One region of the Pseudomonas simiae genome, then DNA from elsewhere that is predicted to be linked to it. Evidence: riboswitches for the same ligand, from Rfam matches in the RefSeq annotation. Region 1 holds a riboswitch; each other region holds the start of a gene.

Region 1 (4,207 bases):
TGCGTGCTTCCCGTCGTGGCCTGCACCTCACCGATGAAGTGGGGCATTTTATTCTCACTCGCGGTACACGCAGCATGAGCGCATTGTTCGATTTGCTCGAACAGCTCGACCAGGCCTCCTTGCAGGCCCAGCGCAAGCTGACCATTCCCTTCTTGAAAGAAACCCTCGGCTGGTAGACAGCCCTTTGTTTTTGCCGCGTTCGGCAAATTCCAGGCGCCAGAAAACCTGCGCTTGAGCCGATGTGGCTACGCAAAAGGCAGGTACGGGGTGTTAAGGGCTTAGATGTCATGGTCCAAACAAGAAGTCACATAGATCACGATTGAATTTGCAAATCGATGTGATAGAGGGCATAGTCTCGTCTTCTTTACATATCAGCCACGGTCGTGCCCATGCTAAATCGCTTCGCACCCCTCGTGCCCCTCGCACTCGTTACCCTGTTGTTTGGTTGCGCCTCCCACCCTCAACAGGTGGCAGAACAGCAAAAACCACAGGTTCAAAATCAGGCAAAATTCGTTGCTGCACAGTCTGCTTCTGTTTATGAAGAAGAGCTGGCAACTGAAAAAGAGCTGACCAACTTCTCCGGTAGCAAGCCTTACCAGCTTCCCGTTCTGGCCGACAGCATCCTCGAACGCGGCATGTCCCTGATCGGTACCCGTTACCGTTTCGGCGGCACTTCTGAAGCCGGCTTCGACTGCAGCGGTTTCATCGGCTATCTGTTTCGTGAAGAAGCGGGCATGAACCTGCCGCGCTCCACCCGCGAAATGATCAACGTGGATGCACCGTTGGTCGCGCGCAACAACCTCAAGCCCGGTGATCTGCTTTTCTTCAGTACGGCAGGGCGTGGTCGTGTGAGTCATGCCGGTATCTACTTGGGCGACAACCAGTTTATTCACTCCAGCAGCCGTCGCAGTGGCGGTGTTCGAGTCGACAACCTGGGCGACAGCTACTGGAGCAAAACCTTCATCGAAGCCAAGCGCGCACTCGCCATGGCCCCGACGACAGTTACCGCTAGCAAGTAAACTTAAAGTGATACTTGAAGTTTGACGTGTAAGCGCTAGAATCCCTGGACATTGTTGTAATCTGTTCGCGCGAGCTTTGCTTGCGCGTTCTGGTTTTCAGCGTTCGGCAGCGAAAGCCGCATCCAGACCAGGATTGTTCTGCCCATGTCGACCTCGGCCCGCCTGATCCTCATTCTTTGCGCCGCGCTGCTCAGCGCCTGCGCAAGTCGTCCACCGCCGCCCGCTCCCGTAGCGGTGAAGCCCAAGCCGGTGTTCAACTATTCCAGCCAGAATTTCTCGCCTGCGGCCGAAGACGTCCTCTTCCGTGCCCTGGGCCTGGTCGGCACGCCTTATCGGTGGGGCGGCAACACACCGGACTCCGGGTTTGATTGCAGTGGCCTGATCGGTTTTGTCTTCCGCGACGCTGCCGGCATCTCCCTGCCGCGTACCACTCGCGAATTGATCGTGATGCGTGCGCAAGATGTCAGCGAGCAGAATCTGCAGACGGGCGACCTGTTGTTCTTTGCCACGGGCGGCGGTTCACAGGTCAGCCACGCCGGGATCTACGTCGGTGAAGGCCGTTTTGTGCATGCACCGCAAACCGGTGGTACGGTGAAGTTGGACACCTTGTCCAAGGCGTATTGGCAGAATGCCTACCTGAGCGCCAAGCGCGTGTTGCCAGGCAATCTGGCGCGTAATCCTTAGAAAGCAGCGGCAGGTTTCACGCGTGAAGCTGCAAGCGGTGCGATGCCTGCTTGCGGCGATCAGCTTGAAGCTTGCAGCTCGCCCCTCAAACTACTACCCTTCGCCGCTTGTTCCAGGTGCTCTGTGACCCATGGGTCGACGGAGTGAAACAGGGAAGCCGGTGAGTGAGCGCACTTGTACACAGTGACGCCGCGATCCCGGCGCTGCCCCCGCAACGGTAAATGAGTCAAGACGCTGCCTTTTGCCACTGTATCGCTCGCGATATGGGAAGGCGCAGCGTCGGTCTGCGCTTCTATAAGACGTGCGCCACTCATGAGCCCGGAGACCGGCCTGCAACATCCAACAGCATCACGGTGGGCGATGCTTGGCTGTCTGTTTTTTCTTTTTCCTGCCCGCCGTTTTTGTCCAGCCCCAACGGAGAGCTGCCATGACCGATTCCCCCGACCGCGACGAACGCCACCTGGCGCGCATGCTGCGCAAAAAAGCCGTGATCGATGAACGCATCGCCAACTCCCCGAACGAGTGCGGCCTGTTGCTGGTGCTGACCGGCAACGGCAAAGGCAAGAGCAGCTCCGCGTTCGGCATGCTGGCCCGGGCCATGGGGCACGGCATGCAGTGCGGTGTGGTGCAGTTCATCAAGGGGCGCAACAGTACCGGTGAGGAATTGTTCTTCCGCCGTTTCCCCGAGCAAGTGCGCTTTCATGTCATGGGCGAAGGCTTCACCTGGGAAACCCAGGACCGCCAGGGTGACATCGCCGCCGCCGAAGCCGCCTGGGCGGTTTCCCGCGAGTTGCTGCAGGACCCGTCTATCGGTCTTGTCGTACTCGACGAACTGAACATCGCCCTCAAGCACGGCTATCTCGACCTGGACCAGGTGCTCAGCGACCTGCAAGCCCGCCCGCCGATGCAACACGTGGTGGTCACCGGCCGCGGTGCCAAGCCTGAACTGATCGAAATGGGCGACACCGTCACCGAAATGGGCATGCTCAAACACGCGTTCCAAGCCGGTATCAAGGCACAGAAGGGCGTCGAACTTTGAATCAGCCCCGTCATTGCCCGGCCGTCTTGATTGCCGCACCGGCGTCCGGCCAGGGCAAAACCACCGTCACCGCCGCGCTTGCCCGATTGCACCGCAACCTGGGGCGCAGGGTACGCGTGTTCAAATGCGGCCCGGACTTCCTCGATCCGATGATCCACGAACGCGCCAGCGGTGCGCCGGTGTATCAATTGGACATGTGGATGGTGGGCGAGCAGGAAAGTCGTCGCTTGCTATGGGAAGCGGCGGGGGAGGCGGACCTGATCCTGATCGAAGGCGTGATGGGCCTGTTCGATGGCACACCGTCCAGCGCCGACCTGGCGCGACACTTCGGCGTGCCTGTCTTGGGCGTGATTGACGGTACGGCGATGGCCCAGACCTTCGGCGCGTTGGCCCTGGGCCTGGCACGTTATCAGCCGGATCTGCCGTTTGCCGGGGTGCTGGCCAATCGCGTTGGCACCTTGCGTCACGCACAATTGCTCGAAGGCAGCCTCACCGAAGGCCTGCGCTGGTACGGCGCGTTATCCCGCGAGACCGGTATCGAACTGCCTAGCCGTCACTTAGGCCTGGTACAGGCGAGCGAACTGAACGACCTCGATGTGCGTCTCGATGCAGCCGCCCAAGCGCTGGGCAGCAGTTGCGAAGTGGCTTTGCCGCCGCCAGTGACCTTTGCCGCACCGGAAGTGATCGAAACCCAGCCACTGCTCAACGGTGTGCGCATCGCCGTGGCCCGCGACGAAGCCTTCGCGTTTACCTATGGCGCCAGCCTCGACCTGCTGCGGGCAATGGGCGCTGAACTGGAGTTTTTCTCGCCGATCCACGATCGCAAATTGCCTGACGTCGACAGCCTCTATCTGCCCGGTGGTTATCCGGAATTGCACCACCAGGCGCTGGCGGAAAACACCTCGATGCTTGACGCCATCCGCGCTCATCATGCCGCCGGCAAACCGCTGCTCGCCGAATGCGGCGGCATGCTCTACCTGCTGGACTCGCTGACCGACGTCGAGGGTGTTCGCGCCGAACTGGTGGGCCTGCTGCAAGGCGATGCGGTGATGCAGAAGAAACTCGCGGCCTTGGCGCTGCAAAATGTCGAATTGCCCGAAGGCACGCTGCGCGGCCATACCTATCACCACTCCCTGACCACCACCGAATGGCAGCCGATTGCCCGTGGCCTTAGCCCCAATGGCGGACGCGGTGCCGAGGCGGTTTATCGGCAGGGGCGGATGACGGCTTCCTACGTACACTTTTACTTCCCCTCGAATCCCCAGGCGGTGGCCGCATTGTTCGCGCCCGATCCTGTAGGCGCCGGCTTGCCGGCGATGAGGCCATGACCGACAACGCCTTCCCCGAGGCCGACCGCCAGGCGGTCTACCGCGCCATCGCTGAACGTCGCGACATGCGCCACTTCAGCGGCGGCACTATCGCCCCGGAATTGCTCTATCGTCTGCTCCAGGCCGCGCACCAGGCA
Region 2 (4,207 bases), 290 kb from region 1:
CCGGCAGCGTGTCCAGTTCCACCGTCTGTGGCTTGGCCAGGCCCGGAAAAAAACCGGGCCCGCCGTTTTCCTTGATTGAAATTTGCATGGCCGTTCCTCTCGTCAGACAGCAATGCCGACCGCCTTCCAACCGTCCTTGACCGCTTTCTGTTCGTCCTTGTTAGCGCCGTAGAGTCGGCCTGCAATATCGTAAGTAATGCGCGCAAAGCGCAGGAAACCCGAGTTGGGCCGCAGCCGCGCATCACGCAGCGCGTCATACCAGATGCGCCCGGCGCGCTCCCAGGCGAACCCGCCCAGTATGGTCGCCACCTGGTAGAACGCATGGTTGGGAATGCCGGAGTTGATATGCACCCCGCCATTGTCCTCGTAGGTCTGCACAAAATCATCCATGTGCCCGGGCTGGGGGTCCTTGCCCAGCAGTTTGTCGTCAAACGCCGTGCCGGGGGCTTTCATCGAGCGCAGGGCGGTGCCTTTGATCTTTTGGGTGAACAGCCCTTTGCCGATCAACCAATCGGCGTCTTCCGCACGTTGCTTCAACGCATACTGCTTGATCAGCGAACCGAACACGTCCGACAGCGATTCATTCAACGCCCCGGACTGGTTGAAATACATCAGTTTGGCCTCGTCCTCGGTGACGCCGTGGGCCAACTCATGGCCAATCACGTCGAGGGCCACCGTAAAGCGGTTGAACAACTGCCCGTCTCCATCCCCGAACACCATCTGGGTCGAGTTCCAGAACGCATTGTTGTAGTTCTGGCCAAAGTGCACAGTGGCGTCCAGCGCCATCCCGGCATCGTCGATGGAGTTGCGATCGAAGACCTCGTCGAAAAAATCGAAGGTGGCGCCCAAGCCATCATAGGCCTCGTCCACCGCCGCATCACCACTGGCGGGCTGCCCCTCGCCACGCACCAGCGTGCCCGGCAGGCTGTCGGCGCCCTCGGCGCTGTAGATCGAGCGGCGTTTATCGGCCCCCATGGCCAGGGCCATATGCGCCGGCCCTTTGGCAGGCACGGCGACCATCCGTAGCGAGCGGAACGTTGTGTCCTTGGCGCGGGTGCGCAACGCGACCTCCCGTTGCGCTTTGTCCCCGTTGCGCGCGATCTGGTCGAGCATATAGGGCGGGATCAGGCAGAAAATCGGATTACGATTCGGCTGGCGAACACACATTGGCTGGCTCCATTTGGCAGGTAACAACGTCCGGGTCATCGATTCAGGATAGCCTCCAGGGGTTATCGCGTGTCATCAATTGTCATTAACCTATGTTGCAGTCGTGTTTATCCAAGGAGGACTGACCGATGCCCGCACGTAAAGCCAAAATCGACCTTTCATACCGCCCCAGGCTCGCTGACCTGCGCCCATTGATCGCACCGAGCCCCACATTGCTGGAGGCACGAGCCGCGACGCCCCGCGTCACCTCGGCCAACGACTTGAAGGACCGACGCGGCTACGCTGAGGACTTTCTCGGCAGCTTCGGGGTGCCCTGGCCTACGGTTGAAGAGACCTTGGCCGGCGATGTCCAGAAGCGCCTGGACTACACGCACTTCTCGATAACGATGTCACGCTCGAAGCGGCTCGCGCTGTATGTGGGCGTCAACATCGATGGCGGGCAGCATGTGGACATCATTCGCAGCAACGACACCTGGGCCTACGACGGACGCCTGCCCATTGATGCGCAGGTGGGCGAAGCACTGTATGCCAGCAACGGCCTGGATCGCGGCCACCTGGTGCGCCGACAAGACCCGAACTGGGGCGACGCGGCGCAAACCGCCAACTTCGACACCTTCCACTTCACCAACTGTTCACCGCAGATGAGCGGGTTCAACCAGAAAACGTGGCTGGAGCTCGAAGACTACATCCTCGACAACACCCAGCGCTGGAAAGCCCGAGCCACCGTGTTCACCGGCCCGGTGTTCGCCGACGACGACCGGGTGTACCGGGGCGTCCAGATCCCCAAGGCGTTCTGGAAAGTGGTCGCCTACCTCAGCGATGACGGCAAGCCTTCGGCCAGCGCCTACATGATCGACCAGAGCCGCGAGCTGGGCCAGCTCGACCTGGTGTTCGGCCAGCTCAGGACCTACCAGCGCAGCGTAATCCAGATAGAACGCCTCACCGGCCTGCGTTTTGCCAACCTGGCCGACTACGACGGCTTCAGCAACGAAGAACGCGCCACCGGCACGCGGATTGAAGCGCTGATACAGGGGCCTGAAGACATTCGTCTCTGACCGGGCGTGCCTCGGGCTATATCGCCCCGCCCTAATCAACTACCATACCGCGCCGGTTCCCAAACGGGACTAATAGGGAATCCGAAGCGCGGTACACCCTCGCCAATCGGAACTGCCCCCGCAACTGTAGGTGCTGAGCCTGCTCCCTGATGCCACTGGACCTTGTCCGGGAAGGCCGGAGCCTGGCGACGACGCATCAGTCAGGAGACCTGCCGGCCCAAGCTCAATTACCAACCGGCGGGGTGTCCGGGAAGGACATTCTTGCCTGTTTTTCTAGTGCAGCGCTTAAGGGTGTATTTCCGAATGGCACGTACGGTTCATTCGGAGATTGCCCCATGCTGCCACGCGTTACCGCCCTGCTCACCGGCCTGGGCTTCTGTGCCCTCGCCCAAGCCGCGCCCACCCACTACCCGCTGACCGTGGAAAACTGCGGTAGTCGCCTGACCTTCCAGCAAGCCCCCGCCCGCAGCGTGACCATCGGCCAGGCGGCCACCGAGATGCTCTACGCATTGGGCGTGGGCGACAAAGTGGTCGGCACCTCACTGTGGTTCAACAGCGTACTGCCGCAGTACAAGGTGCAGAACGACGGCATCGAGCGGCTAGCCAACAATGAGCCGAGCTTTGAAGCCGTGATCGCCAAGCGCCCGCAGCTGGTGGCCGCCGAGCTGGAGTGGGTGGTCGGGCCCCAGGGCGTGGTCGGCACCCGCGAGCAATTCCATGAACTGAAGATCCCCACTTACCTGCTGCCCTCCGACTGCGAAGGCAAGGACAACCTGGTAGGCGCCGACGGCACACGGCTGGAGCCGTTCCGTATCGAAACGATCTATAAAAGCATCGGCCAACTCGCCGAGATCTTCGACGTACAGGCGCGCGGCCAACAGTTGAACGACGACCTCAAGGTACGCTTGGCCAAATCTGTTGCCACCGTGCAAAGCAAAGGCCTCAAGCAAGCCAGTGCCTTGGTGTGGTTCTCCAGTTCCGAGATGGCTAGCGATCCTTACGTGGCCGGCCACAAGGGCATTCCAGAGTTCATGCTGGAAACCCTCGGTCTGCACAACGTGGTGCAATCCGATGAAGAATGGCCCGCCGTCGGCTGGGAAACCCTCGCCAAGGCCAACCCGACCTTTCTGGTGATCGCACGCATGGACCGCCGCCGCTACCCCGCCGACGACCATGAAAAGAAACTGGCCTTCCTGCGCAGCGATCCCGTGACTCGCAACATGGACGCGGTGAAAAACAACCGCATCATCATCCTCGATGCCCTGGCGCTGCAGGCCAGCATCCGCACGTTCGACGGGCTTGAGCAACTGGCCACGGCCATCGACGGCTACGACCTGCCCAAATGACGCGCACCCTACTCGCCCTGGCCCTGCTATTAGCCGCCCTACTCGCGGGGGTGGCGATCGGCGAAACCGCCATCTCGCCGCAAGTCGTGCTCCAGGTGCTCGCCAACAAACTGTGGGCGGCCAGCTACGTGCTTGACCCCATCGACGAAGGCGTGGTGTGGAACTACCGCCTCACCCGCGCCCTGGTCGCCGCTGCGTGTGGCGCCGGGCTGGCGACGTGCGGGGTGATCCTGCAATCGCTGTTGCGCAACCCACTGGCCGATCCCTACCTGCTGGGCATCAGTGCCGGCGCTTCGACTGGCGCGGTGCTGGTGGCGTTGATCGGCGTGGGCGGCGGGTTGATTTCGTTGTCGGCGGGCGCGTTTGTTGGCGCCATGGCGGCGTTTGCGCTGGTGATCCTGCTCGCGCGCGCCAGCGGTTCGGCCAGCGGCACCGGCCAGATCATCCTGGCGGGCATTGCCGGCTCGCAGTTGTTCAATGCGCTCACCGCCTTCCTGATCACCAAATCCGCCAGTTCCGAACAGGCGCGCGGCATCCTGTTCTGGCTGCTCGGCAACCTCAGTGGTGTGCGCTGGCCCTCGGTGTGGTTAGCGGTGCCGGTGGCCGTTGCAGGCTTGGCGGTGTGCCTGTGGCACCGCC
Region 3 (4,207 bases), 1.8 Mb from region 1:
TGGCTCAGGCGGTGTTCAAACGCCGCCAGTTGCTCGGCGCTGAAACACTGCAGTGGCAGGTTCAGCCTCTGGGCCAGAGCCAGTAACCCCGGTTCATTCTGTTTGCGATCGATACTGGCCAGCGCGCTAATGCGGTGACGCTCGATACCGCCCTCGGCGAGGGCCGAATCGAACAGCGCCAGCAAGGTGTGAAGATCGCAACCCTGCTGGAAACCCAGGCCGATCACCAGGGTCATGCCGAGTATTGGTCGTCACGGTTGCGGCGGAACAGCCACGCGCTGATCAGGCCCAGTGCGAGCCAGAAAGCGACGTTGGTCAACTGTGAAGCGATCTTGAATTGTGCTTCCAGGGCTTGCGGTGCCAGCATCGAATGCACTTCGGGCTGTGGCGCGCCGATCACGTGGGGGACGGCGAGGATCGCCACGCCCAGCACTTTCAACAGCCAGTTACGACCAAATACGATCAAAGCGATGCCGGCAGCCGTAGAAGCCGCAGTGCCGATCCACCAGGTCTGGCGCAGCGCCAGGTCCGCGGCGGCGGTGCCCGGCAGCTCAGGCGGCAGGCCCATCGTCGGTGCCAGCACGAAGGTTGCGTAACCGGCCAAGCCCCACAGCAGGCCTTGGGCGGTGCGGGTTGGCGCGCGCAGTGTGTAGAGACCGGCCAGCATCAGCGCAAAACCGACCGCGACCACCAGATTACCGCCTGTGGTGGAGAGCACGCGCTGCCAGCCGTCTTCCGGCTCCCAGGCTTCGGCATCGTGGGTGTGGGCGGCAGCGCCTTCGGTGTGTTCGTGGGCCACTTCGGTGGCGGCCGGGGCCTTTTCAAAGGTTTCCGCCTGCAGAATCAGCGGGGCGACCCAGAAGCTTTGCAGCAAGGTCAGCAACAGGGCGGCCAGCAGGCCGGTGAAACCTGCAGTTTGCGCGATACGCTTGATCATGTCGGCAGGTCTCAGTGGCACGGGAACGCAGCGCTGTGGCGGGTATCGTGGGCAGCGTTGTGCACGGCCTCGATGTGCGAGAAACCGGCAAAGTACACCAGGCACGCACCAAGGATCGACGCGCCGATGGCGGCGGTCAGGCGTTGGCTCAGGGTGGCGGTGCTGCTGGCGGAGTGCGAGGTGCTGCTGACGATCGACATGGCGCGTCCCTTTCAGGTGTCTGGGTGAAACGAGCGCATGGAAACCCCGCGAGCCAGGCACGCAGGGTTTGAACAGCGCCCGCCCACCGCGGGTTTGTTATCTGAATTTTTCGGGCCGGTCTCCGGGCTTGCGAGGGGCAATGTGCCTAATAAGCATCGCCTTCCCATGCCGTCGAGGCACAGTGGATCTGACGCTTCACTCGCTTACCGTTGCGGGGGCAGCACCGGACTGGTCATATCGCTATGACGCACCGGTTTCCCGTTTCACCCTGTGAAGGGCACCCGAAACAAGATGTGTAGGAGAGCATGGGGGTGGGAGGGGAGTCAATTGGGGTGTGTACATATCCCTTGTTGCGATGATGGCTGAAATGGGTTCCGCTCCTACAGCGAACCGCCTTTGCTCTACACCACTCAAGCCGGCTGTCAGGCCGCTGTGCTTTTGCTTTTGATCTTGATCTTGATCCTAAGCGCCCCGTCAAACACGCTGGCCGGAATTCGACAGGGATTTGGGGGGTAAACCGGCAGGGATGCCGGTTTAGCCGCCCCGCGCCATGGATGGCGCGTGGCGGTGGCCCCCCAAATCCCTGTCGGATTACGGGCACACCGAGCGTGAGCGAGGTGCCGAGTGTTGGGGCAAGAGCCCTTTGGTTACTTTGGGGCTCTTTTCCAAAGTGACCCGCCGTAAGGGCGGAACCCATAGCAGCCATCACCGCAGAAACGGATATGTACACTAACCCAACCAATCCAACCCCATCATTGACCATCCCCCAAGCACTGCGTAGCCTTACACCCTTCGAGGTTCTTCGGCCCAGGCCGAAGCTAAGAAGGGAACGCGGTCCAAGCCGCGGCTGCCCCCGCAACTGTAAAGGGTTCAGCTGACTGCCACGCCACTGCCGACAAGGCGGGAAGGCGCAGCCAGCGCCGGTCGCAAGACCCGCAAGCCCCAAGCCAGGAGACCTGCCTCGCAACCGATTTTCTACTTCAACCGGGCGGGGTGATCCGGTGACGAAATCCGCTGCTGCGCGCCGTCGCAGGGCCTATCGTCCCGTATGCCCGCCCCCAAGGGCATCCGATGAAAACACTGGCCAAACTCCCCGTCACCATCGTCACCGGCTTCCTCGGCTCGGGCAAGACTACCTTGCTGCGCCACATGCTCGATAACGCCCAGGGCCGTCGCATCGCCGTGATCGTCAACGAATTCGGCGAACTGGGTATCGACGGTGAAATCCTCAAGCAGTGCTCCATCGGCTGCACCGAAGAAGAAGCCAACGGCCGCGTCTACGAGTTGGCCAATGGCTGCCTGTGCTGCACCGTGCAGGAAGAGTTCTTTCCAGTGATGCGCGAGTTGGTGGCCCGTCGCGGCGACCTCGACCATATCCTCATCGAAACCTCCGGCCTGGCCCTGCCAAAACCGTTGGTACAAGCCTTTCAGTGGCCGGAAATCCGCAGCGCCTGCACCGTCGACGCTGTGATCACCGTGGTCGACAGTCCGGCCGTGGCCGCCGGCACCTTCGCCGCTTTCCCGGACCAGGTGGATGCCCAGCGCAAGCTCGACCCGAACCTGGACCACGAGTCGCCGCTGCATGAGCTGTTCGCCGACCAACTGGCCAGCGCCGACCTGGTGATCCTCAACAAGAGCGACCTGATCAGCCCTGAAGACCTGGCCCGTGTGCGCCTGGAAGTCGCGGAAGAACTGCCGCCCGCGGTGAAGATCATTGAAGCCAGCAGCGGTCGTTTGCCGTTGGACGTGCTGATCGGCCTGGGTGCCGGCTCCGAAGAGCATATCGACGGTCGCCACAGTCATCACGACCATCACCATGACGGTGAAGACGATCATGACCATGATCACGACGCCTTCGACTCCATCTCCATCGACCTGCCGCAGGCCGATGAAGCGCTGCTGCTCGACGCCCTGACCCAGTTGGTGGTGCAACACGGCATCCTGCGCGTCAAAGGCTTCGCTGCGATTCCGAACAAGCCGATGCGCCTGCTGATCCAAGGGGTGGGTACGCGTTTCGACAAGCACTTCGACCGTGCCTGGGGCCCGGACGAAGCACGCATCACACGCTTGGTGCTGATCGGTCAGGACCTCGACGCGGCGGGCCTTGAAGCGCAACTGCGCGCAGCCCTCAGCGTTTAACCCATGCACCTGCTCAGGACCCAGCCCGGTGGTTTCGTCTCGGACGACAATATTGCCGACCTCGGACAAACCCCCGCTGATCTGGTGATCCTGTGCAGCGGCGATTCCAGCCTGGCGCTGCTGGCCGAAGCGGCCCAGCAGTTGCCGGACGATTACCCCAGCTTTCGCTTGGCCAACCCGATGCAGGTGCAGAACCATGCCTCGGTCGACCTGTATGTCGATGAGGTGCTGCGCCACGCCAAGGTCATCCTGATTTCCCTGCATGGTGGCATCGGTTATTGGCGTTACGGCATTGAGCGTCTGGTGGAATTGGCCGAGCGTGGCGTTCAACTGATTCTGGTGCCGGGGGATGATCGCCCGGACCCTGAGCTCAGCGGACTAAGTACCGTCGGCGCCGAAGAGCGTGATCGCCTCTGGCACTTCCTGCGCCAGGGCGGCCTGGGCAATGCCCTGGATTTCTATCGCTGCCTGGCCAGCACTTACCTGGGCCGTGATTACGCCTGGGCCGAGCCGCAAACCTTGCCGCGCACGGCGATTTATCACCCGCACCGTGCCAGCGCCCGGCTGAATGATTGGCAGGCCGACTGGAATGCCGAGTGGCCGGTGGCGGCGGTGTTGTTCTATCGCTCGCATTTGCAGGCAGCCAATACCGGTTTTATCGATGTGTTCTGCCAGCGCTTGCAGGCGGCGGGTCTCAACCCGTTGCCGATGGCGGTGGCCAGTTTGAAAGAACCCGGCTGCCTGGCGGTGGTCGAGGACCTGCTGGACGAGGTCGGCGCGGCGGTGATTCTCAACACCACCGGCTTCGCCCAGTCCAGCCCGGAAGCGCCGCACTTGCGGCCGTTTCGCCGCAATATCCCGGTGATCCAGGCGATCTGCGCCCAGGACAACCAGCCCGGCTGGGAAGCGAGCGACCAAGGTCTTGGCCCC

What was found. A riboswitch is a leader RNA that binds a small molecule or an ion and turns the genes downstream of it on or off. The one in region 1 is predicted to bind cobalamin.
Region 2: it holds a riboswitch for cobalamin, as region 1 does, so the genes downstream of both, PF1751_RS18755 (ABC transporter substrate-binding protein) here and cobO (cob(I)yrinic acid a,c-diamide adenosyltransferase) in region 1, are expected to answer to the same signal.
Region 3: it holds a riboswitch for cobalamin, as region 1 does, so the genes downstream of both, cobW (cobalamin biosynthesis protein CobW) here and cobO (cob(I)yrinic acid a,c-diamide adenosyltransferase) in region 1, are expected to answer to the same signal.

Annotation. Positions count from the first base shown of each region.
Region 1 is NZ_CP010896.1:4,428,664-4,432,870, reverse strand. Features, by position in the region: gene hda (DnaA regulatory inactivator Hda) at 1-176, shown strand, start outside; gene PF1751_RS20075 (C40 family peptidase) at 390-1,019, shown strand; gene PF1751_RS20070 (C40 family peptidase) at 1,164-1,703, shown strand; cobalamin riboswitch at 1,801-2,051, shown strand; gene cobO (cob(I)yrinic acid a,c-diamide adenosyltransferase) at 2,131-2,742, shown strand; gene PF1751_RS20060 (cobyrinic acid a,c-diamide synthase CobB) at 2,739-4,070, shown strand; gene bluB (5,6-dimethylbenzimidazole synthase) at 4,067-4,207, shown strand, end outside.
Region 2 is NZ_CP010896.1:4,138,120-4,142,326, forward strand. Features, by position in the region: gene PF1751_RS18740 (protealysin inhibitor emfourin) at 1-88, opposite strand, end outside; gene PF1751_RS18745 (M4 family metallopeptidase) at 103-1,167, opposite strand; gene PF1751_RS18750 (DNA/RNA non-specific endonuclease) at 1,296-2,222, shown strand; cobalamin riboswitch at 2,259-2,453, shown strand; gene PF1751_RS18755 (ABC transporter substrate-binding protein) at 2,558-3,568, shown strand; gene PF1751_RS18760 (FecCD family ABC transporter permease) at 3,565-4,207, shown strand, end outside.
Region 3 is NZ_CP010896.1:2,609,779-2,613,985, forward strand. Features, by position in the region: gene PF1751_RS11770 (cobalamin biosynthesis protein) at 1-236, opposite strand, end outside; gene PF1751_RS11775 (CbtA family protein) at 233-937, opposite strand; gene PF1751_RS11780 (CbtB domain-containing protein) at 949-1,137, opposite strand; cobalamin riboswitch at 1,234-1,438, opposite strand; cobalamin riboswitch at 1,917-2,116, shown strand; gene cobW (cobalamin biosynthesis protein CobW) at 2,210-3,277, shown strand; gene cobN (cobaltochelatase subunit CobN) at 3,281-4,207, shown strand, end outside.